4 regions of the Scandinavium manionii genome follow, and region 1 is predicted to be linked to each of the others. Evidence: predicted binding sites of a transcription regulator. Region 1 holds the regulator's gene; each other region holds the start of a gene.
The links. Region 1 encodes CRP, which controls carbon source genes, mostly activating them, when cyclic AMP is high. Its sites were predicted from a motif close to ATGTGANNNNNNTCACAT; they were not measured.
Positions count from the first base shown of each region.

Region 2: a site for CRP is predicted at 3,585-3,602, ahead of MUU51_RS16225 (mannitol dehydrogenase family protein). Genes of this name have one in related genera too.
Region 3: a site for CRP is predicted at 2,242-2,259, ahead of rhaS (HTH-type transcriptional activator RhaS). Genes of this name have one in related genera too.
Region 4: a site for CRP is predicted at 3,957-3,974, ahead of MUU51_RS21060 (6-phosphofructokinase). Genes of this name have one in related genera too.

Region 1 covers NZ_JALIGC010000037.1:397,216-405,364, forward strand. Annotated here, with positions in the region: gene MUU51_RS11600 (YccS/YhfK family putative transporter) at 1-1,185, opposite strand, end outside; gene crp (cAMP-activated global transcriptional regulator CRP) at 1,239-1,871, opposite strand; gene MUU51_RS11610 (OsmC family protein) at 2,178-2,582, shown strand; gene MUU51_RS11615 (phosphoribulokinase) at 2,654-3,523, opposite strand; gene MUU51_RS11620 (YheU family protein) at 3,564-3,782, opposite strand; gene MUU51_RS11625 (hydrolase) at 3,779-4,801, opposite strand; gene MUU51_RS11630 (ABC transporter ATP-binding protein) at 4,899-6,803, opposite strand; gene kefG (glutathione-regulated potassium-efflux system ancillary protein KefG) at 6,984-7,535, shown strand; gene kefB (glutathione-regulated potassium-efflux system protein KefB) at 7,535-8,149, shown strand, end outside.
Region 2 covers NZ_JALIGC010000039.1:377,955-386,103, forward strand. Annotated here, with positions in the region: gene MUU51_RS16215 (phosphatase PAP2 family protein) at 163-879, opposite strand; gene MUU51_RS16220 (CobW family GTP-binding protein) at 924-1,901, opposite strand; gene MUU51_RS16225 (mannitol dehydrogenase family protein) at 2,026-3,492, opposite strand; gene uxuA (mannonate dehydratase) at 3,699-4,889, shown strand; gene yeiP (elongation factor P-like protein YeiP) at 5,003-5,575, opposite strand; gene MUU51_RS16240 (YkgJ family cysteine cluster protein) at 5,710-5,964, shown strand; gene setB (sugar efflux transporter SetB) at 5,961-7,142, opposite strand; gene fruB (fused PTS fructose transporter subunit IIA/HPr protein) at 7,512-8,149, shown strand, end outside.
Region 3 covers NZ_JALIGC010000029.1:45,083-53,231, reverse strand. Annotated here, with positions in the region: gene MUU51_RS01645 (hypothetical protein) at 1-214, opposite strand, end outside; gene rhaR (HTH-type transcriptional activator RhaR) at 360-1,202, opposite strand; gene rhaS (HTH-type transcriptional activator RhaS) at 1,276-2,112, opposite strand; gene rhaB (rhamnulokinase) at 2,414-3,880, shown strand; gene rhaA (L-rhamnose isomerase) at 3,877-5,136, shown strand; gene rhaD (rhamnulose-1-phosphate aldolase) at 5,235-6,065, shown strand; gene rhaS (rhamnose ABC transporter substrate-binding protein) at 6,279-7,265, shown strand; gene MUU51_RS01610 (sugar ABC transporter ATP-binding protein) at 7,365-8,149, shown strand, end outside.
Region 4 covers NZ_JALIGC010000040.1:696,811-704,959, reverse strand. Annotated here, with positions in the region: gene pdeB (cyclic di-3',5'-guanosine monophosphate phosphodiesterase PdeB) at 1-54, opposite strand, end outside; gene MUU51_RS21075 (GntR family transcriptional regulator) at 157-873, shown strand; gene MUU51_RS21070 (enolase C-terminal domain-like protein) at 874-2,073, opposite strand; gene MUU51_RS21065 (PTS transporter subunit EIIC) at 2,352-3,719, shown strand; gene MUU51_RS21060 (6-phosphofructokinase) at 4,106-5,086, shown strand; gene MUU51_RS21055 (PTS sugar transporter subunit IIB) at 5,098-5,412, shown strand; gene MUU51_RS21050 (PTS sugar transporter subunit IIC) at 5,405-6,772, shown strand; gene MUU51_RS21045 (class II fructose-bisphosphate aldolase) at 6,759-7,601, shown strand; gene MUU51_RS21040 (hypothetical protein) at 7,671-7,940, shown strand; gene MUU51_RS21035 (PTS sugar transporter subunit IIA) at 7,950-8,149, shown strand, end outside.

The DNA of each region.
Region 1 (8,149 bases):
GGTCATCAGGATCCAGTACGGTTTCGGCAGATGCAGCGCCGCGCCCATCAGGCTGGCGATACTCAGCATGACGCTGATTCGCGCCGCACTGCGCAACGCCGGGGATTTTAGCGACAGATAGCTTTTCAGCGCGGCAAACAGCGGCAGGCGACGTTCGTTATCGGCCATCAGGTTGCGTGGATAGAGCGGTCGCTGAAGGCGCAGCACGCGAGCGATTCGGCTGAAGTGCCAGGCACAGAACTGCCCGACCGGATTATCCGGATGCTGACGTGCAATTTTTTCCAGCGCGCCAATCTGCTTGTCCATGTTGAAACGCTGTGGAAATCGGTGGTAGAGAATGTCATCCGCCATCACACGCAGGCGCGCCGCAATGGTCTGTGCATTCCAGCGGATCACCGCTTCGGCGTGGCTGCGTTCAACCAGTTTTTGGACTTCGGCGGGTTGGTGCAGGCTGACGGAAATGTGCTCCTGCAAATCGAGGCCAATCTGGAAGGCGCGCAGCAGGCGCTTATATTCGTGATTCTGATTGGCGGCCAGCATGTGCATTTGTTGATAGCACTGGGTAATCAGGTCGACTGCTTTCTGCTGGCGGCTGAGCAACGGCGGCAGTGCTTTTTCCGGATCGGTGTGTTGAGTCAGCAGGCTGTATTTGGCTTCACAGTAATCGGCCAGCTGCCGATACAGCAGGCTCAGGGATTCACGTAGCGGCTGTTCGCGCCACATCCAGAACCAGAACCAGTTGAACAAGCCATACCATAGTGTGCCGAGGGCGTAGATGAGCAGCGGTTCCCAGACCGGCATATTCCCCGCAAGGCTGAGCGTAAAGATGGCCGCAATGAGCGAGGCGGGCAGTAATCGGGCGTGAAGCGAACTGATTTCTGCGGTGACGCCGAGCAGCAGCGCCAGCCCGGTCAGGATCAGCGGTAAAGGCACGGTGTGCGCCAGCAGCAGTTGAACTGCGAGGCTACAGCCCGCAAACAGCGAGCCGCCAATAATCAGGCGTTTGAAGAAACGTTTATGCGGTGTGTCCAGCCCGGCAATGTTGCAGCAGGCGGGGACTAACGAGAACAGCAGACCGTACTTGAGGTAACCGAGCACCAGACCGATAGCCACGGGGGTACATAACACCAGCGTTTGCCGCAGTGCATAGTTAATTTCCGGGTGATAAATCAGCCTGCGCCACATCGGGGAAGAGACAAAAACGGCGTACTGCAGGGGCAATACGCCGTTCAGCTAGCTTAGCGGGTACCGTAAACCACGATAGTTTTACCGTGGGCGGAGATCAGGTTCTGATCTTCGAGCATTTTTAGAATGCGGCCAACGGTTTCGCGGGAGCAGCCGACGATCTGACCGATTTCCTGACGGGTAATTTTAATTTGCATACCGTCCGGGTGGGTCATTGCATCAGGCTGTTTCGCCAGATTCAGCAGCGTCTGCGCGATACGGCCGGTGACGTCGAGGAATGCCAGGTTGCCTACTTTTTCAGAGGTGACCTGCAGACGATTTGCCATCTGAGAAGAGAGGCGCATCAGGATATCCGGGTTCACCTGGATAAGCTGACGGAATTTTTTATAAGAAATTTCTGCCACTTCACAAGCGGTTTTCGCCCGAACCCAGGCACTACGCTCCTGACCTTCTTCGAACAGGCCAAGCTCACCGATGAAATCGCCCTGGTTGAGGTAAGAGAGGATCATCTCTTTACCTTCTTCATCCTTGATGAGTACTGCAACAGAACCTTTCACGATGTAGTACAGCGTTTCTGCTTTTTCACCCTGGTGAATCAGCGTGCTCTTCGATGGGTACTTATGAATATGGCAATGAGACAAGAACCATTCAAGGGTAGGGTCTGTTTGCGGTTTGCCAAGCACCATGCGCGGTTATCCTCTGTTATAAGCTGTCTCCAATGGCAGACACGACACTGCCACTGGCTTTGCAATCGTATCCTTCCCTGTGCCTGGGAAGTCGGCTGTCGGATTTTACTGCAGCCTGTAATGTGATGTTCTCTGCATACACGCATTACTTCAATGTATTACTGTAGCAGCCCGACTGTTTTAGCATAGCTTTTGTCGCCTGTCTCCTGGTGTCTCGCTTCAGCATGATGCGCGTCGCCTTCCGTTGCGAGAATTGTTATGTGCGCGTAATCTGTCAGGAAAATTGCTACTCTGGAGTTAACAAATATGCAAGCGCGTGTGAAATGGGTTGAGGGGTTAACCTTCCTGGGTGAGTCAGCTTCTGGCCACCAGATTATGATGGATGGTAACTCTGGCGATAAAGCCCCAAGCCCGATGGAAATGGTACTGATGGCCGCGGGTGGTTGCAGCGCGATTGACGTGGTGTCTATTCTGCAAAAAGGCCGTCATGACGTGACCGACTGCGAAGTGAAGCTGACTTCCGAGCGTCGCGAAGAAGCGCCACGCTTGTTCACCCACATCAATTTGCACTTCATTGTGACCGGTAAAGACCTGAAAGACGCTGCAGTGTCGCGTGCGGTAGATTTGTCTGCGGAGAAATACTGCTCTGTAGCGTTGATGCTGGAAAAAGCGGCGAAGATTACCCATTCGTTTGAAGTGATCGAAGGGTAAGAGTACTGCCCGGTGGCGCTGTGCTGACCGGGCGTAAGGCCGGATAAGCAACGCGCCATCCGGCAAAAACGTTAACCGATCTTTTTGCCTTCCATCAACCGCTCGACCAGCGGTGACATAATCAATTCCATCGCCAGCCCCATTTTCCCGCCTGGTACCACCAACGTGTTCATGTGAGAAATGAAAGAACCCTGCAACATCGCCAACAGCCAGGGGAAATCAATATCGCCCAGATTCTGGAAATGGATAACCACAAAGCTCTCATCCAGTGACGGAATGCCCTTTGCCGCAAACGGGTTGGAGGTGTCGACGGTCGGCACACGCTGGAAGTTGATATGCGTCCGGGAGAATTGCGGCGTAATGTAGTTAATGTAATCTTCCATCGAACGCACCACTGAATCCATCACCGCTTCGCGTGAGTGACCGCGCTCGCTGGTATCGCGGGTCAGCTTCTGGATCCACTCAAGGTTAACAATTGGCACCACGCCCACCAGTAAATCGACGTGTTTCGCGACGTCATTTTGCGGGGTCACGACGCCGCCGTGCAGGCCTTCATAAAACAGCACGTCGGTTGGTTCAGGCAACGGCTGCCACGGCGTGAAGGTTCCCGGCACCTGATTCCACGGAACGGCTTCATCGTAGGTGTGCAAATACTTGCGCGATTGTCCGGTTCCGTTCTGACCGTAGGTCATAAACGTATTTTCCAGCAGGCCAAAGTCGTTGGCATCAGGCCCAAAATAGCTGATGTGACGGCCCATATCGCGCGCTTTGCGGATAGCCATGTCCATTTCAGGACGCGTGTAACGGTGGAAGCTGTCGCCTTCTACTTCGGCGGCAGTGAGATTGAGCTGAGCAAAGATTTTACGGAAGGCGAGACTGGTGGTGGTGGTTCCCGCCCCGCTGGAGCCGGTTACGGCGATCACCGGATGTTTGGCAGACATAGCTAACAACTCCCTGCATAAGCAATGGTTTTTATGATAGTCAGCCGTGGAATTGGGTACGAGGCATGATGTTGACCGTCTCGTGCAGTTCGGACCACACCAGAACGACATCCCCGCTTTTCAATTGTTGTTTTACGTCGGCGACCTTGTCTTCAAGCGAACGTTCATGTTCACCATAATCGGTGCCCTCGCGCAATACAAAGCTTTCAATCAGGCTATCGAGCGTTTCGGGAGCCAGATCTTGCCAGGGAATAATCATAACGGGGTTCCTAACCAACGAGTGAGCCAGGCGGGAATGCGTTTCTCCAGCCACATTTCAGGATGGCGCAGCGTACCGCCGACAAATCCAACGTGACCGCCATACTCCGTCAGCTGGTACTGAATATTGGCCGGAAGCTCTTCCTGAGACGGAATCGAGTGATGATCCATAAACGGGTCATCTTTGGCGTGAATGATTAACGTCGGTTTGGTTATCTGACTCAGCACCGGCATCGCACTGCATTGGCGGTAGTAATCAATCGCGTCAGCATAACCGTGAATTTTTGAGGTAATCAGATCATCAAATTCGCGAATACGGCGCACGCTTTTCAGACGTTTCAAATCCACCGGCAACGTTCCAGGATAAGCCTTCAGTTTGCGAGACGCATTGGCTTTCAGCAGGTTCAGCAGATAGCGCTGATACACGCGGGAGAAACCTTTATCCATATGATAGCTACAGGCTTCCAGCATGAATGGCGCGGAGACGATAACCGCGGCATCAAGTGGCGTATTGTCGCCTTCTTTTGCCAGCAGACAGCCCAGCATGTTGCCACCCAGCGAATAGCCCACTGCGGCCGTTGGGACGTCACCAAATTCACGGCGCAGCCAGGAGAGGAACCAGGTGCCGTCTTCGGTTTCACCCGAATGGTAGATGCGCTGAGCGCGGTTCGGTTCACCGCTACAGCCGCGGAAATGCATCACCACCCCAAGCCAGCCGCGCTGCTGCGCTGCGTGAATCAGACCGTGAGCGTAAGGGCTGTACAGGCTGCCTTCCAGGCCGTGAAACACCACCAGGCGAGGTTTATGCCGTGCCTGATTCGGATCTTCACTCCATGCCAGATCGACAAAATCCCCGTCAGGAAGCTCAAGACGCTGCCAGTGCGGGGTGAACAACACTTTACGACGGATGAGACGCGGCAGCATGGTCTGCAAATGGCAGTTGCGCACGCCTTTCATCGGCACAAAGGTGTCGTTCTCTTCTGGAGGTACTTCAAAGTCTACGGGGGTTACCTGAGCCATACCTTTACGCTGCTATCGTGAAAAAACGCTCTACTATACCGTCATGACGGATATGTGTTTGTGAAAATGAGCCGCAGTGCGCTTTCGTTGAGTTAAATCACTCTTCCTGAAGCATCTGTTCCAGCTGCTCGTGTGCATCCAGCCACGCCATTTCGCACTCTTCCAGCCCTGATTTCGCCGTGGCCTGCTGTTGCAGACACTCGGTGAGCTCCGCTTTGCGTGCCTGATCATACAGCCCGCTGTCGCCGAGTTTTTCTTCTGCCGCCGCAAGTCTGGTATTGAGCTTTTCCATCTCTTTTTCCAGACGGGTAATCTCTTTACGCAGCGGCTGCGTCAGGGTGCGCAGTTCCGCATCACGACGTTTCTGATCTTTACGTGCCTGAGCGCTGTTGGCGTTGTCTTTTGGCGCGTCATCAGACTGACTTTCCTGCTTTTGAACATCGCTCAGCCACTGCTGATAATCTTCAAGATCGCCATCGAAAGGTTCCACTTTCGCATCGTGAACCAGATACAGATCGTCGGTGGTGGAGCGCAACAGGTGACGGTCGTGCGAGACCACAACCAGCGCGCCTTCGAATTCAATCAGCGCTTCAGTCAGCGCCTGACGCATGTCGAGATCCAGGTGGTTCGTCGGTTCATCGAGCAGCAGCAGGTTCGGGCGCTGCCAGACGACCAGCGCCAGCACCAGACGGGCTTTTTCACCGCCGGAGAAGCGACGCGTTTCTTCGCTGACTTTATCGCCCTGGAAACCAAAGCCGCCGAGATAATCGCGCAGCTGTTGTTCCAGCACTTGCGGCGCCAGACGCACCAGATGCTGCAGCGGCGATTCGTCGGCGCGTAAAAATTCCAGCTGATGCTGGGCGAAGTAGCCGAGTTTAATACCCTTCGCCAGACCCATCTCTCCGCTCTGGGCTTCCAGCTCACCGGCCAGAAGTTTAATCAGCGTCGATTTACCCGCGCCGTTGCGACCTAAAAGGCCTATGCGTGAGCCGGGTACGAGATTGAGTTTAATCGAATCCAGAATGGTGCGATCGCCATAGCCCGCGCTGACTTTTTCCATTTTCAGTAATGGATTGGGCAGGCTTTCCGGTTCGCGGAAGCTGAACTGGAACGGGTTATCGACGTGCGCCGGAGCAATCAGCTCCATGCGTTCCAGCATCTTCACGCGGCTTTGCGCCTGTTTAGCTTTAGACGCTTTCGCTTTAAAGCGGTCAATAAAGCTCTGCAGGTGCGCCACTTTTTGCTGTTGGCTTTCGTACATAGACTGCTGCTGAGACAGGCGAGTTGCGCGCTGGATCTCAAACGAGGAGTAGTTGCCGGTGTACTCAAACATCGCCTGTTGTTCGATATGAATGATTTTGCCGACCACCGGGTCGAGGAAATCGCGGTCATGGGAAATCAGGATTAGCGTGCCCTGATAGCTTTTCAGCCATTTTTCCAGCCAGATTACAGCGTCGAGATCGAGGTGGTTAGTCGGTTCATCGAGCAGGAGCAGATCAGAACGACAAATCAGCGCCTGCGCCAGGTTGAGGCGCATACGCCAGCCGCCGGAGAAGGAGCTGGTTGGACGCTCGAGCTGTTCATTGCTGAAGCCCAGACCGTGCAACAGGCTGGAGGCGCGGGCGCGTATAGTCCACGCATCAATGGCATCCAGTTTGCCGTGTACGGTGGCGATGGCGTGACCGTCGTTGCGCTCGTTGGCGGCATTCAGTTCGGCTTCAAGTTGCCGATATTCGCGGTCGCCATCAATCACATAGTCGAGAGCGGGCTGAGGGAGGGCAGGTGTTTCCTGATTCACCCACGCCAGCTGCCAGTTTCCCGGATAGGTGAAACTGCCGCCATCGGCGCTGATCTCGTTTTTTAGCAGCGACAGCAGCGTGGATTTGCCGCAGCCGTTTTTCCCCACCAGACCAACTTTTTGCCCAGGGTTAATAGTGGCTGTGGCGTTATCCAACAGGACACGCACGCCGCGACGAATTTGTAACGAGGAGAAAACAATCATAAGGCGCCGTATGTTCAGACTATGTTAAATTGTCATTATGATAATGTAGTGTGGTGAACCCAACGCTACATCGGGCGGCAATGGTAGCCCAAAACAACAACGATAGACAAAAGCATTCAGGCGCATCTCGTAACATGGGGTGCGAAAAGACCTGTCTGCTCATTGACCGGGAGGGGAATGATGTCAGAGACAGCAAAAGTTTTGCTGCTGTATGCCCATCCGGAATCTCAGGACTCGGTGGCCAACCGGGTTTTGCTTAAGCCGGCTCAACAGCTTGAAAACGTGACCGTACATGATTTGTACGCGCACTACCCTGATTTTTTTATCGACATACCGCGCGAGCAAAAGCTGCTCCAGGAGCATGACGTTATCGTGTTCCAGCACCCGCTTTATACCTATAGCTGTCCGGCTCTGTTGAAAGAGTGGCTCGATCGCGTTCTTAGCCGCGGTTTCGCCAGTGGCCCTGGAGGGAATCAACTGGCGGGAAAGTACTGGCGTAGCGTGATAACCACCGGCGAACCGGAAAGTGCGTATCGCCACGACTCCCTCAATCGCTATTCGATGAGCGACGTTTTGCGTCCTTTTGAGCTGACGGCCGCGATGTGTCGTATGCACTGGATGAATCCGATTATTGTTTACTGGGCGCGTCGGCAGCCGCCGGAAGCATTGGCGAGCCATGCCAGAGCTTACGGTGACTGGCTGGCGAATCCTGTCACGCCGGGAGGTCGCTAATGGAAGGAACGGATTTGCTGCTGGCAGGCGTGCTGTTCCTGTTCGCCGCAGTTGCCGCGGTGCCACTGGCCTCACGTTTAGGTATTGGTCCGGTCCTGGGCTATCTGTTGGCGGGGATCGCCATCGGCCCGTGGGGCTTGGGCTTCATCAGCGATGTGGATGAAATTCTGCACTTCTCCGAACTCGGCGTGGTATTCCTGATGTTTATCATTGGGCTGGAGCTGAATCCGTCTAAGCTTTGGCAGTTGCGACAATCCATTTTTGGCGTGGGCGCGGCGCAGGTTCTTTTAAGTGCGGCGATCCTCACCGGCTTGCTGATGCTGACCAACTTCTCCTGGCAGGCTGCGGTGATCGGCGGGATCGGGCTGGCGATGTCTTCGACGGCGATGGCGTTGCAGCTAATGCGCGAGAAAGGCATGAACCGCAACGAGGCGGGTCAACTAGGCTTCTCGGTGCTGCTTTTCCAGGACTTAGCGGTGATCCCAGCGTTGGCGCTGGTGCCGCTGTTGGCGGGGGCTGGTGACGAACATCCGGACTGGATCAAAATCGGCATGAAGGTGCTGGCGTTTGTCGGCGTGTTAATTGGCGGACGCTACTTGCTTCGCCCGGTGTTC
Region 2 (8,149 bases), on a different contig from region 1:
TTCTGCTAACGCGAAAAATAGCGGAAAAGCTGCATGTTAAATAGGCAATTAGCTCATTTTTAAGCAAAATCTGATGACAGGAAAATGATGAGATTGAATATTTTTTCTTCAACTCATCATCAGGGAGCGAAAGCGATCCCTGATGATGATGAATAATTTTAGTTAGGAACTTGTTTTGTTTTTGTTATTTGAACCGGGTAAATGGCGATCAAACAGGGCAATTGTTTTATCACTGAGCGATGTGAGCAGGATCCACGGCATGCCAATCAGGACCGCTGTCAGTGAGCCGACGGCAATATCGGTGAACCAATGAGCGCCAATCATTACGCGCGGGAATGCAAAAACCACAAAAATAATCAGGGCTACGGCACCCGCTTTACGGCCAAAATATCGCCACATAAAGGTGGAGAATATCAGCAGCATCATCCCATGATCGCCAGGGAAGCTGTCTTTTGATGCGTCCTTAGTCGAAATATGCAGCAGGGAGCTGACCCGATAGCTGTCAGGGAAAAACAGCGACGGGCTGGCGCGTTTGACCGGCATTATATGTTGGGCGAGTTGGTTAACCACGACTGCCGCCAGCAGCATCACCAGGCCAATAATAATAATTTTACGGCGACCCTGTGGCGCTTCTTTCCGCCAGAAGCTGAGCATCACGCAACCCATCGCCAATAGCGAGCAGGCATCAAAGGCCCGATTGTTGGTGATGGCGAGGAACCACACATAAATGTGGCTGTCGGCAAGACCCTGATTAAAGAAGTGGAAAATACCGGAGTCCAGCGGGAACCAGAACCCGTGATTAGCGGGTAAAAACCAGCTCATAAAGAGGGCCAGACCAGCGATGTTCAGCAGTAATATAAGGGGAATTCGAGTTTTCATAATAGAGTCTTCAAAGCAGGTAAAACACGCGCAACATACCGACGTTAACTTAAACGAAGCTTCAACAAGGTTGACTGTAGTGCATTCCAGTCAGTCTCGCTGTCATTGATAAGCTCAATACGACTGTCGGGCGGCGCAACGGATTGGGTTTCAATTTGCAGGTCAGCACCCTGACGATTAATACGGACTAATCCTTCCGCAATACGCATCACGCCTTTCACCCGCGAAACCGGCGCCAGACGGGCCCATTCCAGCAGGCCAATGGTGTCAAACTGGGTGTCAGCATCAAAAATCCAGCCACAGGCCTGATGGCCCTGACCGCTGTTAATGCTGCGACGCCAGCGCTGATGTTCAGGCAAATTCAACGCCGCCAGACCTTTGTTCGAGGCATGGCTATGCGAATGCGCCACGCTCTCGGGCAGAGCCGCCAGATTCCTGCGTGGTAAATCTAACAATGCGCCGTCGATTGCACCCTGAGTGGCTTGCACATATTGGCGATCACCGCCGTAGGTTTGCCACCAGCTATCGAACGCCTGTTGGCTTTCCGGCGTTGTGCGATCGCTTTTGTTCGCCACAATGATATCGGCCGCCGCGAGTTGATCGCGGAAGTTCTCATTGGCGACCGCTTTTTCATCGAGCAGCTGACGCGGATCGAGCACGCACAGCGTGGCACGCAAATCGATCCACGGTTCATAAACGGGCGCGGTGAGGATATCAAGTATTTGCTTCGGATGGCCGAGGCCGGTTGGTTCAATCAACAGGCGATCCGGTTTGCCCTGACGCAGCAGGGTGTTGAGTCCAACCTGCATCGGCAACCCATTGACGCAACACATGCAGCCGCCGGGGATCTCTTTGAGCAGCGCTCCACTGTCAGCCAGCAGCGCACCGTCGATACCGACTTCGCCGAATTCATTGACCAGCACCGCCCACTTTTCATCAGCCGGTTTATGCGCCAGTAAATGGAGAATGGAGGTCGTTTTACCGCTGCCGAGAAAGCCGGTAATCAGGTTCGTTAGCGTCACGTTGGCTCCAGAATGAACATCTGTAATAAAGTCACAGGTGCGCAATATCCTGGCGAAAAATGACGTAAAAGAGAAGACTTAGGGCGGACAGACAACATATCTGTCCGCTAAATAGCAGGATCTGTTAAAGATTCACGGTGGAAATGATTGCCTGACGCGCGCCTTCGGTTGTCAGTCGATGCCAGGCGTGCTGGATTTGGCTGACGAACGCGGCGTTTTGCGGAAGGTCGGTACCGAAAATTTCGCTCAGCGTGAGCAGGGCGGTCACGCGGTCATTTTCATTGCTACTGGCAACGATAGACTGAATTTTTTCGACCAGTGGGTCACGTACATCAATGGCATTCCCGCGTTCATCTGTGCCGCTGACATAGCGCATCCAGCCTGCTACGCCGAGTGCCAGCAGTGGCCAGTCACTTTCACGTTGCAGGTGCAGGCGAATACCTTCCAGCATGCGCTGAGGCAGTTTCTGGCTGCCGTCCATCGCGATTTGCCAGGTGCGGTGCTTTAATGCCGGATTGGTGAAGCGGTCGATCAGGCTGTCGGCGTAACCCTGCAAGTCCACGCCGGTGATGCGCAGCGTAGGAGCCTGTTCTTGCATCATCAAACGCAGCGCTGCACGGCGAAAATCAGCGTCCTGCATACAATCGCTGATGTGCTCGTAGCCTGCCAGATAGCCGAGGTAGGCGAGGAAAGAGTGGCTGCCGTTCAGCATCCGCAGTTTCATCTGTTCCCACGGCAGCACGTCACTCACAAGCTGCACGCCCGCAATCTCCCAATCAGGACGTCCCGCCACAAAATGGTCTTCTACCACCCATTGAATGAAGGGTTCAGAACTGATGGCACATGGATCGTTAACGCCAATCGCCGCTTCAATTTCCGCCAACGACTCTTCCGTCGCCGCCGGAACGATGCGATCGACCATAGTGCCCGGGAAGCTAACGTGTTCCGCTATCCACTGTGCCAGCTCTGGTGAGCGCTTGTTGGCCATGCCCAGCACCGCGTTTTTTACCACGTGGCCGTTGTCCGGAATATTATCGCAGGAAAGCACGGTGAACGGCGCCAGCCCGCGCTCGCGGCGACGGTGCAGGGCTTCGACCAGAATGCCCGGAGCGGAATGTGGTTCAGACGGATTCTCCAGATCGTGAACGATCCGTGGCTGCGACACATCCAGACGACCGGTGGCCGGGTCGATGCAGTAACCTTTTTCGGTGATGGTCAGGGAAACAATCGCCACCTGCGGCTCACAGAATTTCTCAATAATCGCTGCCAGGGAATCGAGTTTAGCGTTCAGGCATTCATTCACCGCGCCGATAATAATCGGCTGATTACCGTCCACACCTTTCTCCAGCACGGTATAAAGGTGGTCCTGGGCGCGCAGCTGGCTCATCAGCACATCGCCGCTGAATAAGCTTATTTCACACAATCCCCAGTCACCGCCTTTCGCGTTCAGCACCCGGTCCGTTAGCAGCGCCTGGTGTGCGCGATGAAATGCGCCAAAGCCGAAGTGGACAATCCGCGAACGGAGCTGTTGTCGGTCATACTGAGGCAACTGCACGTTGTCGGGCAGCGTGGCGGTGGCGATCGTCTTCATTATATAAACACCTACTTAACCATTAATTAACAATGGGTAGTGTAAAGTTATATGACAGCAAATTGAATTGGTGTGCCGTATTTATCCGGGGAATGTGAGCTGGATCAATCAAAGCCGGGGCGGAAATTGACCCTTCCAGAGAAACATGTATGGTAGTCGTCATCTGTATTATTAATATTGGTATAACAACTTAAGAGGGTGAAGCAATGGAACAAACCTGGCGTTGGTATGGACCGAATGATCCGGTTTCTCTTGATGATGTGCGCCAGGCTGGCGCCACCGGCGTTGTAACCGCATTGCACCATATTCCAAACGGTCAGGTCTGGCCGGTTGATGAAATTAAAGCGCGTCAGGCGCTGTTAGCTGAAAAAGGGCTGACCTGGTCCGTCGTGGAAAGTATTCCTGTTCACGAAGACATTAAAACTCAGTCCGGTGAATGCAAAACCTGGATTGCGAACTACCAGCAGAGCATCCGTAACCTCGCGGCTTGCGGCATAGATACCGTTTGCTACAACTTCATGCCGATTCTCGACTGGACCCGTACCGATCTCGAATACACCCTGCCGGACGGTTCCAAAGCCCTGCGTTTCGACCAGATCGCCTTTGCGGCGTTCGAGCTGCACATCCTCAAGCGCCCAGGCGCTGAAGCGGATTACAGCGCGGAAGAGCAGCAGCAGGCGAAAGACTATTTTCATGCGATGAGCGCGGCAGAAGTCGAAAAACTGACTCGCAACATCATTGCTGGACTGCCGGGCGCGGAAGAGGGGTACACCCTGGACCAGTTCCGCAAACGTCTGTCTGAGTACGATCACATCAGTAAAGACAACCTGCGTGAAAATATGGCGGTGTTCCTGCGCGCTATCGTTCCGGTGGCAGAAGAAGCAGGCGTGCGCCTGGCGGTACACCCGGACGATCCACCGCGTCCCATTCTCGGTCTGCCGCGTATCGTTTCGACCATCGAAGATATGCAGTGGCTGAAAGAGACCGTCGACAGCATCTATAACGGTTTCACCATGTGTACCGGTTCGTATGGCGTTCGCGCCGACAACGACCTGGTCAAAATGATTGAAACCTTCGGTGACCGTATTCACTTCACTCACCTGCGCGCAACGTGCCGTGAAGCCAATCCGAAAACGTTCCATGAAGGTTCGCATCTGAACGGTGACGTGAATATGGTGGCGGTGGTTGACGCGATTCTGTCTGAAGAGTTACGCCGCAAGAAAGCGGGCGACCTGCGTCCTATCCCGTTCCGTCCGGACCACGGGCATCAGATGCTGGACGATCTGAAGAAGAAAACCAATCCGGGTTATTCGGCAATTGGTCGTCTGAAAGGGATGGCTGAAGTGCGCGGCGTAGAGCTGACGCTGAAAATGACCAAATACCCGGAACTGCTGTAATTGCGGTTAAACTGCTAGCCTGTTTGCCCGATGGCGTTGACGCTTATCGGGCATACAACATCTGAACCGTAAGCCCGGCAAGTGCAACGCCGCCGGGCGTTCACATCAAAAAATTAATCAGCGCGGCCCATATAGCGGCACTCTTCGATATGAATGCGGATTTTCTCGCCGGTCGTCAGGTATTCAGGCACCTGAATCACCAGGCCAGTGTTCAGCGTCGCCGGTTTAGTACGGGAGCTGGCGGATGCACCTTTGATGCCCGGTGCGGTTTCCACAATTTCCAGATCAACGGTTTGCGGCAGCTCAAGGCCCAGCAGCTGGCTGTCCCACAGCAGAACTTGCATGTCCGGCATCCCGCCTTCTGGAATAAACTGAATCTCTTCTTCAATCTGATCTTTATTGAAGGTGTACGGCGTGTAGTCTTCTTTATCCATGAACACATATTCGTTGCCGTCGATGTAAGAGAAGTCAACGAAACGGCGGGTCAGGGTCACGGTATCGACAATATCGTCGCCTTTAAAACGCTCTTCAACTTTGGTGCCGGTACGCACATCGGCAAAGCGCATTTTGTACAGCGTTGCTGCGCCACGGGCGCTCGGTGACTGAATATCAATATTTTTTACAATCAGCAGTTTGCCGTTGTAATTCAGCACCATACCTTTTTTGATTTCATTCGCTCTTGGCATTGCAATAATCCTGTTTCAGGGAAGTCTAAAATATCGCGTAAAAGTACTCGTGCCGCGGCTTTCAGGCAAGTGGAATTCGCTGGTTTTGTGAAAAGGTGATAAGGTGCGTTTCCAGATAAATGAGAGAGTGAAAGATGGATTGCCGACCGGACTGTGGCGCGTGTTGTACTGCGCCTTCGATTTCCAGCCCAATCCCGGGAATGCCCCACGGCAAACCTGCTAACACGCCCTGCATTCAGCTTGATGAGCGACTGCGCTGCAAAATCTTTGGCTCGCCGCTGCGCCCGAAAGTGTGCGCCGGGCTTAAACCTTCCGCAGAAATGTGTGGAGCAACGTCACAGCAGGCGATGAGGTATCTCATTCATCTGGAAGCGTTAACCGCACCCTAAACGTCTTTAATCCGCCACAGGCCAAATGTGGTGATGATGCACATCCCCAGCGCAATCCAGAACACCGCATGATAACTCCAGATTTCAGCCACTACGCCTGCCATTGAACCAGCAATAATCCAGCCGACGCGCGTGGTGTTACTGTACAGCGTCGTTGCCGCACCAGCCTGACCAGGCATCAAATCCTGAAAATAGAGCATGCCAATCCCTGCGAGAATGCCGATGTAAATGGCGTTCAACAGTTGCATCGCCAGCAGCAGCGCAGGGGAGTGAACGGTCAGCATCCCGATGTAGAAAAATACCCCCGCCACTACCGCAACACGCATCAGAAAACGCTTACCAAAACGTTTGGCGTAATAGCCCGCAATCAACATGGTCGGAATTTCCAGTCCGGCCGCGGTGCCCATCATCAGCCCAGCGAGTTTCTCCGGCAGATGCAGTTCATCGATAATGAACAGCGGCATATTAATGATGTACAGGCTGTTAGTGCCCCACATCATCGTACAGATGACGAACAGTAGCAGGGCGTCACGACGGTTGGTACGCGGCGCTTCAATGCGCGTGCCTGCGGCCGGGCGCACTTTGCGCATGCTGGGCAACAGCATCCAGACAACCGCGCCACAAATCACATAAGCCACTGCAGCGGACAGGTACATGGTGGTAAAACCAAAGCCCATCGCCAGCGCATAGGCCACGGGCGGGCCAATCACCCACGCCAGTGAAACCTGCGCCCGGAGAATAGAACTGAACATCACCGCCTCACGGCCAGTTTTATCGGCGTGTTCACGCGCAAGGGCAAACATCTGCGGGTTGGACGTCGAGCCGAAGCTGCTAAGGAAGACGCCAACAAACAGCAGGATGAAGTAGTTACGGTTCCATGCGAACAGCACGCAGGCCATCATCCCGAGCAAACAGCAAAAGACAATCAGTGACTTACGATCACCCTGACGATCTGAACGACCGGCGAGAAATTGACTCACCAGGATGCCAATCACCGCGCTGCCGGTAAAGAAGAAGCCGACCATCGCCGGGCGGACGTGGACTTCGTTGGTCAGAAACAGGCTCAGGGTTGGCGTCTGCAGTGCGCCAGCAATGCCAGTCAGAAACGCGACCAGAAGGAAGGCGGATGAGGTCAGATCAAATCCCCGGCGCGGGGTAGCAACGGTCGTATTAGACATTTTGGGTTATCAAAAAACAGGAAGAGGCCGAAGTTTACGCTGGCTGTCAGAAAATAAACAGTGGGTGCGTCAACGAATGCACAAAAAATCAAAATGGCATTTCATAATGAGAATCACTCCTGGCTGACGCGGCTGAACGCAGTGGCTGACGAAGCGGGAGAGCGTCAGCAAATGTGGCAGGAATGATAACGAAATGTGCAGTAGCTCTAAATTCTGTAATCCAGAAATAAACTTTTCTTGCGCATTGTACAAGGCTGACACAGACTCATTGAAACGTTTCAGCGTCATCTTTTCATCTTACAAGAAGCAGGGTGACGTATTTTTTCTCAAGTTAGCTGAAACGATTCAATTCAGCGAGAGAGGAGAACCATGTTCCAGTTATCAGCTCAGGATATTCATCCCGGTCAGCAGGCCGGTAATAAAGAAGAGGCGATTCGCCAGATTGCGTCAGCTCTGGTCAGCGCCGGCAACGTTGCGAACGGTTACGTCGACGGAATGCTGGCTCGCGAGCAGCAGACCTCGACGTTTCTTGGCAACGGTATCGCCATCCCTCACGGCACCACCGATACCCGCGATCAGGTTCTGAAAACCGGCGTTCAGGTTTATCAGTTCCCACAGGGCATTACCTGGGGCGAAGGGCAGACCGCGTATGTCGCGATCGGCATCGCCGCCAGCTCCGACGAACACCTCGGCCTGCTGCGTCAGCTGACGCACGTGCTGAGCGATGATGACGTGGCTGAACAGCTGAAATCCGCGACCACCGCGGAAGAGCTGCGCGCGCTACTGATGGGCGAAAAACAGAGTGATGCGCTGAAACTCGATAACGACACCCTCACGCTGGACGTCGATGCGAGCAGTCTGGTGACGTTGCAGGCGCTAAATGCTGCGCGTCTGAAAGAAGCGGGTGCCGCGGATGCCGGGTTTGTTGCACATGTCATTAATGACCAGCCGCTGAATCTGGGGCAGGGCATCTGGCTGAACGACAGTGCTGAAGGCAACCTGAAAAG
Region 3 (8,149 bases), on a different contig from region 1:
TTATGTACAGCGCCTGACCTGCACAATCCCATAAACTCGACCAGTTTTGCGCCATTTGCACATCCATATCACCGTCATCCGGCGTATTATTTGCAGTCAGGTCTTGCAGGGAATTAAACCAGCACACATTATCCAGCAGCGCTTTAATTTTGCTATCAATTGATAGCAAAAAAGCGATACCGTTCATGATAAATGTGATGAAAATAGCTGGCATACTACCTCCGCAAATAATAATCGGAGCATAAAGCAAAAAATCACTGTTAAATGTGATTTATTGCACAGAGCACTCATTTTAATATCACGTGAGGAATAACACTATTAATTGTAGGTTATTTAAAATATTCTCCTTCGCGGTTATTTCAGGCCGCATTACGATGACGCCACTGCCCAGGCGTCATCCCCACTTCCCGGTTAAACACCACTGAAAAGTAGTTACTGTCCTCAAAGCCACAGTGCATCGCAATTTCCCCGATCATCAATTCGGAATGCTGCAGCAGATATTGCGCGTGGCAAATCCGCAACTGGCGTAAATAGTGGTTGATGGTCATGCCCGTCTGACTGCGGAACTGCTGACGCAGCGTGCGTTCACTGCACGTTTGCTGTTCGCAGAATTGATCCAGCGCGAAAGGTCTGTTCAGGCTACCCGCCAGTGCGGTGAGAAGCTTATCGAGCAGCGCCTCGCTTTCGGTGGCCGCCAGGTTATCGGTCGCGAAGCGATGGCGCGTTAATGTCACCACCAGTTGGGCAAATAACAACTCAGCCATATCGTTCGCGTGATGACCGGTTTTATGGCTCTCCTGTTCCAGTGCGGAGATCACCTGTCGTGCCTGGGTCATGCCGCTGCTGCCAATCCGCCAGTGCGGCGTCCAGGCCGTTCCATGCAGGCCGGGAATGTGCGCCGCCCAGTCGAGGTTCAGCTTCAGCCGCTCCGGGCAATAAATAATATTCTGCAAAACCAGATCGTTAACGGAGGCGTAGGAGTGCTTGTCTTCCGCGCGAATGTAAAACAAATCGCCCCGCGTTATGCGGTACGGGCGATCGTTGAGGATATGCAGTCCGTTGCCGCGCCACACCAGCACCAGCTCACAGAACTCATGCGTGTGCTCAGCAAACACGTTTTGCGGGTAGCGATCGGCCACCGCCACCGCTTGCTGCGGCGACGTAAAAAATTCGGCTTTTCGAAGAATGAGTGGTGCAGGCACAGCGAACCTCAAACAGCGGATAACCGGATATTATTAGCTGTTTTTACAGCAAAAAACGGTGACTGGTCTCGCGTTACTGAAGTACCGTGTCGCGCCCCTGACGAATGTCACGCGGAGACCATTGGAACTCGCGACGAAAAAGCGTCGAAAAGTGGTTACTGTCGCCAAAACCACAGCGAAATGCGATGTCTGTAACGCTTTCGTCACTATGGCGAAGCAGGTGACGCGCTTTGGTGAGACGAATGCGATTGAGGTAGCGCTGCGGCGTCATGCTGGTGTGCTGTTTGAGCTGGCGATGCAGGGTACGCAGCGACAGCGAAAAGCGGTCAGCAACCTCTTCCCAGCACACATCGTCGGCGAAATGGTCTTCCAGCCACGCCATCAGCAAACTCAGGCGAGCATCGTTATTGGTCGCCTCTGCCGCAAGGCTGCCTTTGCGCAAATGCACCAACAGCTGCATAAACAAAATTTCGCGGTTGGCGATGGCGTGCATGTCGTCCCCACTATCGAGCGCTTCCATTTGCTGCACAACCTGCCGGACTTGTTGCAACACCGCCTGATTCACCCGCCAGTGCGACGGGTATACGCCATTCTGCTCCTGCGGCAGCAGCTGTTGCAGGCCGGACAGAAACCGGAACGCGTCCGGAGACCGGTACAGCACATTGGTCAGGCATAAATTGTCGGTGTGCTCGTACAAATGACGGTCATGATCACGAACGAAGCACACCGTCCCGCCGGTAATGGTGTATGGCTGGCCGTTGAACACATGGATACCGGTGCCATGCTCCACAATCACAATTTCATGAAAATCATGGTGGTGCTCCGGAAACTCTGCTTGTGGAAGCCGTGGCTCAATGGCAACAGGTGCATGTCCTGACGGAAAAAAATCCACGCTGTGCAGTACGGTCATCATGGCCTCCACGAAATGAGAAAAGTTATCAGGATAATAAGCAGCCCCCGCCATTCTCACCTTGAATTTTTGACACTAAAGCACGCAAACCCTGTCTGTTTTTCAAGAAACGACAGGAAAAAGCAGGAAATGCGTTCAGCGTCACACCCGCATGAAACGGACTTATTACTGGAAATTGTGAAGCCCCTCACGTTCATCTTTGCTTTCTTGCCAGCCACCATTTAGGGCTGTCAGTGGTGAGAAGGTCGATATGACGACGCTCCTTCAGACTGTCTGTAATGACTATCAGAAGGATCTCCCCATGAGTTTTCGCCATTGTGTGGCGGTTGATTTAGGCGCTTCCAGCGGACGCGTAATGCTTGCCTGTTACGACCGCAAAGAAAAGACTCTGACACTGCGTGAAATCCACCGTTTTATGAATACGCTCCAAAAAGTGGACAGCACCGACTGTTGGGATATCGACAGCCTGGAAGCTGAAATTCGCTGCGGGCTGAAGAAAGTTTGCGACGACGGCATTCTTATCGACAGCATCGGCATTGATACCTGGGGCGTGGACTATGTGCTGCTGGATAAAGACGGCAACCGCGTCGGTCTGCCGATTTCCTACCGCGACAGCCGCACGCAGGGCGTGATGCAACTCGCGGAAAAAGAGCTCGGACGCGCCGATATTTACCGCCGCAGCGGCATTCAGTTCCTGCCGTTTAACACCCTTTACCAGTTCCGCGCCTTCGCTGAACAACAGCCGGAAGCGGCGGCCAGCGTCGCCCATGCGCTGTTGATCCCCGACTATTTCGCCTATCGCCTGACCGGCAAAATGAACTGGGAATACACCAACGCCACCACCACCCAGATGGTGAATATCAACACCGATAACTGGGACGAAGACCTGCTCAACTGGGCGCACGCCCCGCGCAGCTGGTTTGGCACGCCAACGCATCCAGGCAACGTGGTAGGACACTGGATTTGCCCGTTGGGCAATCAGATCCCGGTGGTCGCCGTCGCCAGCCACGACACCGCCAGTGCAGTGATTGCTTCGCCGCTGACAGGCAAGCATACGGCCTATCTCTCTTCCGGCACCTGGTCGCTGATGGGCTATGAAAGCAAAACGCCATGTACTAGCGATAGCGCGCTGGCGAACAACATCACCAACGAAGGCGGCGCGGAAGGCCGCTACCGGGTGCTGAAAAACATCATGGGCCTGTGGTTGCTGCAACGCGTTCTGAAAGAGCAAAACGTCAGTGATATCTCAAGGCTTATCGCTCACACACAGATGCTGCCCGCCTGTCAGTTCGTTATCAATCCGAACGATGACCGCTTCATTAATCCCGACAACATGAGCGCCGAAATTCAGGCCGCCTGCCGCGAAAGCCAGCAGCCGGTGCCGGAAAGCGTTGCCGAACTGGCGCGCTGCATTTTCGACAGTCTGGCGCTGCTGTATGCCCGTGTGCTGCACCAGCTCGCTGATCTTCACGGTCACCGCTTTTCACAGCTGCACATCGTGGGCGGCGGCTGCCAGAACGAACTGCTCAATCAGCTCTGCGCCGATGCCTGCGGCATTACGGTTATCGCCGGGCCGATTGAAGCTTCCACGCTGGGCAATATCGGCGTGCAGCTGATGACGCTTGATGAACTCAAGGACGTCGATGATTTTCGTAAGGTGGTGCGCGGCAACCACGCTCTCACCACCTTTAATCCGGATCCGAACAGTGAAATTGCCCGCTACGTCGCGCAGTTTCAGCCACAACAGACTAAGGAGCTTTGCGCATGACCACTCAACTTGAACAAGCCTGGGAACTGGCTAAACAGCGTTATGCCACCGTGGGTGTCGACGTCGAGGAGGCGCTGCGTCAGCTCGACCGTCTGCCTGTCTCAATGCATTGCTGGCAGGGCGATGACGTGGCCGGGTTTGAAAACCCAGGCGGCGCGCTGACCGGCGGCATCCAGGCGACCGGTAACTATCCGGGCAAAGCGCGCAACGCCACTGAACTGCGAGCCGATCTGGAGCAAGCCCTGAGCCTGATCCCGGGCCCAAAACGCCTTAACCTGCACGCCATTTATCTGGAATCAGACCAGCCGGTTGGCCGTAACGAAATCAAACCCGAGCATTTCAAAAACTGGGTGCAGTGGGCAAAAACCAACAAGTTGGGTCTGGATTTCAACCCGTCCTGCTTCTCGCACCCAATGAGCGCCGACGGCTTTACCCTGGCCCACGCCAACGATGAAATTCGCCAGTTCTGGATTGATCACTGCAAAGCCAGCCGCCGCGTATCCGCGTATTTCGGCGAGCAGTTGGGTACCCCGTCGGTGATGAACATCTGGATACCGGACGGCATGAAAGACCTGACCGTCGACCGCTTCGCGCCGCGCCAGCGTCTAATGAACGCGCTGGATGAAATTATCAGCGAAAAACTGAGCCCGGCGCATCACATCGATGCAGTGGAAAGCAAACTGTTCGGCATTGGAGCTGAAAGCTACACCGTCGGCTCCAACGAGTTTTACATGGGTTACGCCACCAGCCGCCAGACCGCGCTGTGCCTGGACGCGGGCCACTTCCATCCGACCGAAGTGATTTCCGACAAAATCTCCGCCGCGATGCTGTTTGTGCCGCGCCTGCTGCTGCACGTGAGCCGCCCGGTACGCTGGGACAGCGACCACGTGGTGCTGCTGGACGACGAAACTCAGGCTATCGCCAGCGAAATCATCCGCCATGACCTGTTCGACCGCGTACACATTGGCCTCGATTTCTTCGACGCCTCGATTAACCGCATCGCCGCGTGGGTGATTGGCACGCGCAACATGAAAAAAGCCCTGCTGCGCGCTCTGCTGGAGCCGACTGCGGAACTGCGTCAACTGGAACTCGACGGCGATTACACCGCGCGTCTGGCGCTGCTCGAAGAGCAGAAATGCCTGCCGTGGCAGGCGGTATGGGAAATGTACTGTCAGCGTCACGATGCGCCAGCAGGCAGCCAGTGGCTCGACAACGTGCGCGCCTATGAGAAAGACGTTTTAGCGAAGCGTAAATAAAAGACATGCCCGGCGGCACTTTGCGTGCCGGGCCTACTGGTAAGAGTAGGCCGGGTAAGCCACGCGCCACCCGGCATTTTCAAAGGAACCACAAGACTATGCAGACCATTACCGATTCCTGGTTCGTCCAGGGCATGATCAAAGCCACCACCGATGCCTGGCTGAAAGGCTGGGACGAACGCAACGGCGGCAACCTGACCCTGCGCCTCGACGACGCCGATATCGCACCGTTCGAAGCAGATTTCCATGCGAAGCCGCGCTATATCGCTCTGAGCCAGCCGATGCCCGCGCTGGCGAATACGCCGTTTATCGTCACCGGTTCCGGCAAATTCTTCCGCAACGTGCAGCTCGACCCGACCGCCAATTTAGGGGTAGTGAAAGTGGACAGCGACGGCGCGGGCTACCACATTCTTTGGGGGCTGACCCACGAAGCGGTGCCAACCTCTGAGCTGCCAGCGCACTTCCTTTCCCATTGCGAACGCATCAAGGCGACCAATGGCAAAGACCGCGTGATCATGCACTGTCATGCCACCAACCTGATTGCCTTGACCTATGTGCTGGAAAACGACACCGACCTCATCACCCGCAAACTGTGGGAAGGCAGTACTGAGTGTCTGGTGGTATTCCCTGACGGCGTCGGCATTCTGCCGTGGATGGTGCCGGGCACCGATGAAATCGGCCAGGCAACCGCCACCGAAATGCAGCAACATTCGCTGGTGCTGTGGCCGTTCCACGGCGTATTCGGCAGCGGCCCAACGCTCGATGAAACGTTTGGCTTAATTGATACCGCCGAGAAATCGGCAGAAGTTCTGGTGAAGGTCTATTCGATGGGCGGTATGAAACAGACCATCACCCGGGAAGAACTGATTGCTCTTGGCAAACGCTTTGGCGTGACCCCAATGGCATCAGCATTAGCGCTTTACGCATAACAGTTTACCGATAATAACATCGCGCCCCGCTCATTGAGACGGGGCGAACACACACCTGCAATCTAACCATTCCCTATGGATTTCGCGGTGCAGAAAGGCGGCTTTGCCGCGAGTCCCCAGGAACTTACTCAAGTAAGTGACTGGGGTGAGTAAGAAGCCAACGCATCTGCAACGTGAAAGACGACGGGAATAACTCTAAGTGGAGTAAAAGCAATGAAAATAAAACTAAGCTTGATCCTCACCGTTGCCGCACTGGCGTTTTCCGGTTCTGCTTTAGCTGAAGTCAAAATCGCCCTCGTGGCAAAATCGCTGGGAAATGGATTTTTTGAAGCAGCCAACGTTGGCGCGCAGGAAGCGGCAAAAGAGTTAGGTGACGTCAAAGTCATTTATACCGGGCCCACCACCACCACCGCAGAAGCACAGATCGAAGTACTGAACGGGTTGATCGCCCAGGGCGTCGATGCGATCGCCATTTCAGCCAACGATCCGGACGCATTGGTGCCGGTACTGAAAAAGGCGATGCAGCGTGGGATTAAAGTGGTCTCGTGGGATTCCGGCGTGGCGCAGGCTGGCCGTCAGATCCACCTGAATCCTTCCAATAACGCGTTGATCGGTGAAACCAACGTCAAACTGGCCGCCGATGCGCTGAAGGCGCTGAAAGTGGACAAAGGCGATGTTGCCATTCTGAGCGCCACTCCCACCTCCACCAATCAGAACATCTGGATTGCGGAGATGAAAAAAGTGCTGCCGCAGTATCCGTCGATCAATCTGGTGACGGTGGCCTACGGCGATGACCTTTCCGATAAAAGCTACCGCGAAGCGGTCGGTTTGCTGAAAACGTATCCTGACCTGAAAGTTATCGTGTCGCCGTCATCCGTTGGCATTGTGGCCGCGGCGCAGGCAGTAAAAGATCAGGGCAAAATCGGTAAAGTGTACGTCACTGGCCTGGGCCTGCCGTCTGAAATGGCTGGGGCAATCAAATCCGGCGCCAGCAAAAGCTTTGCTATCTGGAACCCTATCGATCTGGGTTATGCCGCAACCTATTTAGCGGACGATCTGGTGAAAGGCACGGCCACCAAAACCGAAGCCAGCATGGGTAAACTCGGCAACGTAACGCTGGATGCCGACGGTAACGGCGCGATGGCCAAACCGTTCGTTTACGATGCCAGCAACATTGATAAGTTCTCCAAAATTTTCTGATGCGTTTTGTAGGCCGGATAAGCGTAGCGCCATCCGGCAACACGGCGGGTGGCGTTGCCGCTTACCCGCCCTACAAGACCCCTTTGACGGAGAACCATGATGGCCGAATCCACCCCCTTGCTCCAGCTCACAGGCATCAGCAAATTCTTCCCCGGCGTGCGCGCCCTGGAGAATGTGCAACTTAACCTGTGGCCCGGAAAAGTCACCGCGCTGATTGGCGAAAACGGTGCCGGAAAGTCCACGCTGGTCAAAGTGATGACCGGTATTTATCAGCCCGACGAGGGCGATATTTTGTATAAAGCGATCCCCATCCAGCTGCCCACGCCAGATTCTGCCCACAAAGTGGGGATCACCGCGATCCATCAGGAAACCGTGCTATTTGATGAACTGTCGGTCACCGAAAACATTTTTGCCGGGCAGTACGTCTGTAAGGGCTTTCTGAAGAAACTCGACTGGCCGGAAATGCATCGCCGTGCCCAGGCGCTGCTGTCGAGGCTTGAAGTGCAGATTGACCCACGCGCCACGCTGAAAACCCTGAGTATCGCCCAGCGCCATATGGTCGCCATCGCCCGCGCACTCTCGTTTGATGCCCAGGTGGTGATTCTCGACGAACCGACTGCGGCCCTGTCTCAGCATGAAATTCTGGAGTTTTATCAAATCGTTGAACGCCTGAAACAGGACGGCAAAGCCATTCTGTTTATCTCGCACAAATTCGACGAAATCTTCGAGCTGGCCGATCACTACACCATTCTGCGCGACGGTGCATTCGTGGGCGCAGGTGATATCCACGGTATTACCGAAGAAAAAATGGTGGCGATGATGGTGGGGCGCGCCATTACCCAGACCTTCCCGAAAGTCACCTGCGAACCCGGTGATACGGTGCT
Region 4 (8,149 bases), on a different contig from region 1:
GACCGAGAGGATTAGCACGCCCACGACCAGACCGATCGTTCTTTTACTTGTCATGGGCCTGTTTTCCTTTCAGCGCTGAATTCATCATGTTCTGCCAATTATATGCAATGATAGGGTTAACTGTCTTTTTTCAAAGGACTAATTTGGGAAGCGGCGATGAAAAAAAATGAGTTCGTCACGCAGGATCTGCTCAGCAAAATTTATCAGCAGGGTGATGCGGCCCCGCGCAAATTGCCGCCTGAACGACAGCTGGCGGAAGAATACGGCGTGTCGCGCTTTACGGTACGTCAGGCGCTGGAAAAGCTGGCGAGTATTGGCATCGTCAGAATTGTGCAGGGATCGGGATGCTGGATTAACGAACAGGCGCGAAATAATCCGCTGGTGTACAACTCGATTACCGAAAAGCGTTTCGACCAGATGCGTTATCGGATGATAAGCCTGCATAAAAAACGCCCGAATCGCGAGGAGCAACAGATATTCGGGCTAACGGATGATGATTTTATCTGGCAGTTTTGTCGTCTGCGCTATGTGGACGACAGCCCAGTGCAAATCGAGGTGTCGCGCATGCCGTCGACGACGTTCGCTGACCTCAATCAGCAGGTTATCGAACGATCGTTACAGCAATATGTTCTGGAAAAGGGCTACCAAATTTCGCACATGCTCACGACGTATCGGGCGGTAAACGTTAGTCGGGAACAGGCAGAATTATTGGGCTGCAAAAAGGGCAGCCCGGCGATGCTCATCAATAACCGTGGCATTCTGGCGGGTGGGCAGGTCTACGCCGTCAGCGATATTATCGATATCAACTACACCTGCACCTACGTGATCCCGCATAACCGCGATAACCTCGCATTCCGCCAGCAGCCAGGCTGATTACGGCGTGTGCAGCGCGCCGTCTGGCAGGCGGCTTTGGGTCCATTCATGCGGGCGGTAAACCACCGGATGCGCGAGGGCCAGCGCTTCGTTGAAATCGACGCCAATGCCGTTGGCCTGCGGCGGATATACGTAGCCATCTTTAACTTCCGGTGCGCCGGGGAATACCGCGTCGGTGGTGGCCGAGCGCGGAATATATTCCTGAATCGCGGCGTTGTGGAGATGAATATTCAGATGCGTATTCACCGCCACGCCAATCGGCGTCATGTCGCCAGGACCATGCCACGCCAGCCGCACGCCAAAGGCCTGACACAGCACCGCCAGCTTCAGCGCCGGGGTGATCCCGCCAATCTGAGATACGTGGCAGCGAATAAAATCGATCTGCCGGTTCACAATTACGTCGTGCCATTCCGCAGGGTTGTTGAACAGCTCGCCCAGCGCCAGCGGAACGCTGCTCTGCTGACGAATTTGTGCCAGCCACGGGGTTTGCTGAGGCGGCAAAATGTCTTCAATAAAGTACGGCTGGTAGGGTTCAAGCTGTTTGGCTAACTGCACCGCCTGCTGCGGGAACAGGCGTTCGTGGACGTCATGCAGAATATGGAAACGGTGGCCGTAGCGTTCGCGCAGGGCGCGGAACATTTCCACCGTGTTACGCATGTACTGGTCCTGGCAGAACCATGCGCCGGACGAGGGGTTTTCCGGCGCATGCAATTCCGTCGGGGTGCCGCCATAAAAGCCGAGCTGGCAGCGAATGTGGCGATAGCCCTTTTCCAGCAACCCATCGACAGCGACGTACAGCTGTGCCAGCGTTTCACCGCTGGCGTGCGAATAGGCGGCGATCGCATCCCGGGATTTCCCGCCCAGCAGCTGGTACAGCGGCATATTCGCCAGCCGCGCTTTGATATCCCACAGCGCCATATCAACCCCGGCCATGGCGTTGTTCATCGCCGGGCCGTTACGCCAGTAGGCGTTGACGTTCATCATCTGCCAGAGATCTTCGATATTATTGGCGTCGCGGCCCATCAGCAGCGGGCGCAGGTATTCATCGACCAGCGTTTTGACCGCCAGAGGGCGCTGCTGAAATGTGGCGCAGCCGAGGCCGGTAACGCCTTTGTCAGTGGTAATGCGCACCGTTACCAGATTATGGCGGTCGGGGCGGGTGATGAAGCAGTCGATAGCGGTAATAAGCGTCGGTTGCACGGAAAAAAGCTCCCTGTCTGAGACAGAAAAAGAACATGATTGATGATTTATCTTCGCCCTATTTTTAGGGGCAGGTAAACCTTTTTCTGGAATAAATATTTTGGTCTGAAATAGAGGGTTAATTGAATTAAAAACCAGACCAATTGTGCCTCGAAACGACATTGATGGCTAATTAGATCGAGAAGTGTGAGGGCCTTCAAATTTTATTGGTTTGTTTTACGTGGTGGGCTTGATTACCATCCGGATAACCAAAACAAGTACACTTCGCAGGAGTCACTATGGGGACGCGAGACGCCATCGCCCGGATTATTCAGCTGGTCGGTGGGCAAGATAATATCAATAAAGTCTGGCACTGCATGACCCGTTTACGCTTTGATTTAATTGATGATAGCAAAATCGAACAGAGCGAAATTAAGAAGCTGCCCGGCGTGCTGGGCGCCCAATTACAAAGCGATCAGTTCCAGATAATCATTGGTCCGAAAGTGAACGGCTGGTATGAGCAATTGCAGGAAACGCTGGGCCAGCGTGATGCGCCAGCCGCGTCGGACGCGAAAGGGCGAAAAAGCCTGGTGTCGCTGTTTATGGATACCGTCTCTGGCGTGTTTGGTCCGATTGTGCCAGCGATTGCCGGGGCCGGGATGATCAAAGGTTTGCTGGCTGGATTAATTGCGCTGAAAGTGGTGTCGCCGAAAAGTGAAACGGTGATGGTCATCGACCTTATCGCCAGCGGCGTGTTCTATTTCCTGCCGTTTTTCCTGGCGGTTTCCGCAGCGAAAATCTTCAAAACCAATGAATACCTCGCGGCCGCGGTGGCGGCTTGCCTGATGTATCCGACCTTAATCGACGCGGCAAAGGCGCTGGCGACGCACCAGCCGGATGCGGCTTCCGCGCTGTGGCTGATGAACGCGATCCCGGTGTCGGTGTTTAACTATTCATCGAGCGTTATTCCGGTAATTTTCTCGGTGCTGGCGCTGAAATACATCCACAAATGGGTCGACAGCATCATGCCTGAGGTGCTGAAAACGGTATTCACGCCAACGCTGACGCTGTTTATCGGCGCGCTGGCGGCATTGGTGGTGATTGGTCCGATTGGCATCTGGCTGGGTAAAGGGCTGGCGCTGTTTATCGAAGGCCTGTTCAGCGTGTCAGCGAGCTTTGCCGGGCTGGTGGTGGGGGCGATCCGTCCCGTGGCGATCCTGACCGGGATGCATCACGCAATGACGCCGATTGCCCTGCAAAACTTCAGCGATCGCGGCTACGACATGCTGATGCCGATGATGTTTATGGCCAATATGGCGATTGCCGGGGCGACGTTTGCTATCTGGCGTTTGAGCAAGGATCGCCAGGACCGTACGGTGACGCTATCGGCGGCGGTTTCCGCGCTGCTCGGCATTACCGAACCGGCGCTGTTTGGCGTGCTGACGCGCTATAAAAAGGCCTTTATCGCCGCAACGATCGCCAGTTCAGTAGCCTCGGCGTTTATCGCGTTCTTCGGTGTGCGCCTGTACGGCTACATTTTGTCGAGCATTTTCAGTTTACCGGCCTATATCGGCCCGTATTTTGTCTTTGCGCTGTCGGGCGTGGTAATTGCGCTAGTGCTGTCGTTTACGCTGACCACGCTGCTGGTGGGCCGGGAACAACAGTAAACCAATACGATTTCAGATCTAAAGGGCGGCGTGAGTCGCCTTTTTAATACGCCAAATCTCTCCGTTATCCCTCTCTTTTATTCAGTTACGCAGAAAAACTGTGTGATAACTCACATTTTTTAAAGCGCGTTTTACGTGCGTTCCCCGCGTGTGAAAAACCGAAAACAGAACACGAAAAGATGCGCAGTAATCTATTGAAATAAAAGTCAATTAATCAGCTCGTGAATAAAAGATTAAATGTGATTAAATTCACAAAAATGAGTCTTTCCAGGCATCTGTCAATACCTGTGATGGGTACGGGAATGACAAATTTGTGACTTTCATTGCAAATTTAGGGCTTGTTAAAAGGAAAAATCATTGTCAGGAAATTAAACGGGGTGACGCTCATGAAAATCGGCATGGTAATTAGTGGCGGAGATGTGACAGGGATAAATAATTTTGTATTTCAAGTGTCACGACTCGCGCGGGCAGATATCATCTTATTTAATGGTGGTATTGCTGGTCTATTGAAAAATACGCATCAGGCTATTTCTCTACGTGATTTAGTGGACTTTTCTGTTGCCGCCATTCCGATTATGTCTTCGGGTAGAACCAGCCGTAAATTGATGGCCTCTGAATATGAAACCATCGCCAGGCAGCTTAAAGCCCTGCATATTGATGTGCTTATTATGGCGGGCGGTGATGGTTCATTACAGTTTCTTCACCACCTTAGTGAGTACGGCGTTAATTGCTTCGGCGTCGGCATGACCATCGATAATGACGTCTACGGCAGCGATTACACGATTGGTTTTTCTACTGCCTGCGAACAAATTATTAAAGAGGTCGCAAAGCTGCGTAATACAGGGCGGGCATTGCCGGGACGGGTATTTATGGTTGAGCTCCTGGGGGGCTACTGTGGTGAACTGACGTTGCAGTCGGCCATTAAAAGCAACGCCGATTTCGCGCTGATCCCTGAATGCCAGCAGACGCTGAGCGAACTGGCCGGGAAAATTACTGCCAGGCTTGAATCGCAAAACAGTGTCGTGATCCTCTGTTCTGAAGGCTACACCAAAGAGTACTCCCCCGGCTTTCAGGGGGCGATTGATACCATGATTAAACAGCTTGAACCGAAAATTGGCGTGCGGATCCGTAAGTCAATAATCGGCTATAGCCTGCGTAACGGTGAGCCAACCTGCGAAGAGATTTATCAGGGTACCATAATGGCCACAGAGGTCGTGCGCTGTATCCGGTCAGGCATGAGAAATAAAGCAGTCATTATTAATTCGAGTAATAAACCGATCCCAATAGATTTAATCAGTATGCAAAAGCGCCTCGTCGACACCGAAGGGCATCATTATAAATTAGCCAGGCAACTCGATATTATTTGAGGAGTGAATCAATGCTTAAAATTCTATGCGTATGTGGCTGCGGTTTAGGTTCCAGTTTCGCCATTGAAATGACGGCGAAGGCGGTGCTTAAAAAATTAGAAATCCCTGCTGAGATTGAACACACTACCGTCTCCGAAGCGGGCGCCTTTAAATCCGATATTATTCTCACGCAAAAAACCTTTGCCGATATTTTAACGGCGGACGCCAGTGAAGAGGAAATTAAACGCGTTATCGTTCTGCACCGCTTAACGGATAAAGACGAAATCGAGCAGAAAATTGTCGCCTTTTTAAAAGAACGCAATGTGAAGGTACTCGAAAATGAATAGCATTATTAACTTTATTGTTAAGGACCTGCTGGGGCAGGCATCGATTCTGATTGCCTTTATCGCCATGCTCGGTCTTTTATTGCAGAAGAAATCGAAGGGCAAAGTAGCGGAAGGCACGTTTAAAACGCTGCTCGGCTTTTTAATCATGATGGCGGGCATCAATATTATTGTCGATACCCTGACCTTCCTGAACGATATTTTCACCCACGGCTTTGGCATGAAGGGCTACATCACCGACGTGGCGGCGATTGCGGGGCTGGCAAACCGCGAGCTCGGTTCCGAAGTGGCACTCACGCTGATGGTCATTTTCATCGTCAACATCATCATTGCCCGCATTACGCCGTTTAAATATATCTTCCTTACCGGGCAGGCACTGCTGTGGATGGCAACCATCGGTGCGGTTATCGGCTACAAATCGGGGCTGACAGGGGCACCGTTGATTCTGACCGGCGGGATTTTCGGCGGGATTATGGCAGTGTTGATGCCCGCGCTGGCTCAGCCAGTGGTTCGCCGTATCACGGGTTCTGATGATGTTGCCCTGGGCCACTTCTGCACTATTGGCTATCTGGTGCAGGCGGCGGTGGCGAAGGTGGTGGGCAAAGGATCGAAATCCACTGAAGACCTGGTGCTGCCGGATAATTTCAAATTCCTGCAGGATACCTACCTCTCTATGGCCGTGGTGATGATCCCGATGTATCTCATCCCGGCTCTGGCGGCTGGCCCGGAGTACATCAGCCAGTATTCTAACGGCGTGAACTACCTGATGTTCGCATTTATGCAATCGATTCAGTTTGTTGCCGGGGTGTTCGTGCTTTACAGCGGCGTGCGTCTACTGCTTAACGAACTGGTTCCCGCATTTCGCGGCATTGCGATGCGCATTGTGCCCGACGCTAAACCCGCGCTGGATTGCCCGGTTCTGTTCCCGTATGCCCCTAACGCCGTCATCGTCGGTTTCCTGGCCACCACAGCGGGTTCAATCATTGGCATGATTGTCTTCCCGATGTTTGGTCTGGCGATGATCCTCCCCGGTCTGCTGACCAACTTCTTTGCCGGCGGTACCGCAGGCATTTTCGGTAACGCGATGGGGGGCAGGCGAGGGGCAGTGATCGGCGGCGTGGTACACGGCCTGTTCATTACCTTCCTGCCGGCAATCCTGGTACCGATGCTGGAAAGCTACGGCTTTACCGGCGTGACCTTCAGCGACTCCGACGTGATCAGCAGCGGCCTGATTCTGGGGCATGTCTTCCAGAATAACTGGACGTTTGTTGGCGTATTTATCCTGTTCGTGGCGCTCATCGCCTGGTTCGTGAATGGTAAATCAACCAAACCTCAAGAGGAAAAAGTGCATGAGTCTGTATAACTTCCCAGATTTATTACAGGTAGCAAAAGAACGCGGTTTTAAAGCAGTGGGTTCCTTTAATTTACATTGTCTGGAAATGTTGCCCGCTTATTTTAAAGCCGCCAAAGTAACGAACAGCCCGCTAATGATTCAGATCTCAACGGGCACCGCGGAATATTTAGGTTATCGCTTACTGGTTGATTCGGTTTGTTCTTTAGCTGAAAGCCAGAATATCCCGACCTGCCTGCATCTTGATCACTGTTCGGATATTGAATCCATTAACACGGCAATTGATGCCGGGTTCAGTTCAGTCATGTATGACGGCTCGCATCTGGAAATGGCAGAGAATATCGCCAATACGCGAAAAGTTATCGCAATTGCCCGTCTGCGAAATGTATCTGTTGAAGCAGAGTTAGGCGCAATCGGCGGTTCGGAAGACGGTAAAGCGGTGGCGGCGGAAGATATTTGTTTTACCACTACGGAAGATGCCCGGCACTTTGTTGCTGAAACGCAGGTCGATATGCTGGCGGTCTCCGTGGGCACCGTACATGGCCTGTATACCGGCAAAGCCAAAATCCAGCATCAGCGCCTGGCGGACATCAGCGAAGTCACCAGAACGCCTCTGGTACTGCACGGTGGGACGGGCGTCAGCGATGAGGATATGCGCCGTGCCGTGGCGGGGGGAATCGACAAAGTGAACGTCGGTACAGAGATGAACGTTCAGTGGGTCGGTCATTGCCAGGAGACGTTTGGCAAAGGCAAAGTTAATGACAGCGTGCGAAAATTTTTAATTCCGGCTAACGATGCGGTGGCTGCGGTATTAATCGAAAAGATCGCATTGTTTAAATAACGGATGCGTTAATCTTTACTCTTCACTGTAACCCTGGTTGCCCGACAATCATCAGGGCGGGAGATAGCTATGTTTGAATCACTAAAAAGAGTGTTTAAGCCGTATAATACAGATACGGAAAAATATGATATTCAGGCGGGAGAGCTTGCGGCTGAATTAACGGCTCTGGAAAATACATTATCGGCAGATCCCCTGAATAGCGAAGCGCAAAAAACATTAATGCTGCGTTATAACCAGGCGTTACAGGTCTTTGCGAAGAGTAAAACACACCGTCAGTATATCGATCCTTTATTTGTCAAAATAGACGAGCTGCGCAATATCATCCGCAGAACTATTTAAGGAGCCACTATGGCGATTAAGGAGTTATTGATCGAGGCGCAGGCAATCCAGGTCGGCGTACGTGAAAAAGACTGGCAAAAGGTCATTGAAATGGCCGCCCGGCCGCTGGTTGAGAACGGCTATATTTTGCCGTCCTATCACCAGGCGGTAATCGCTAACACGCTGGAGCACGGTGCCTATTACGTGTTTGAGGAAGGCATCGCTATGCC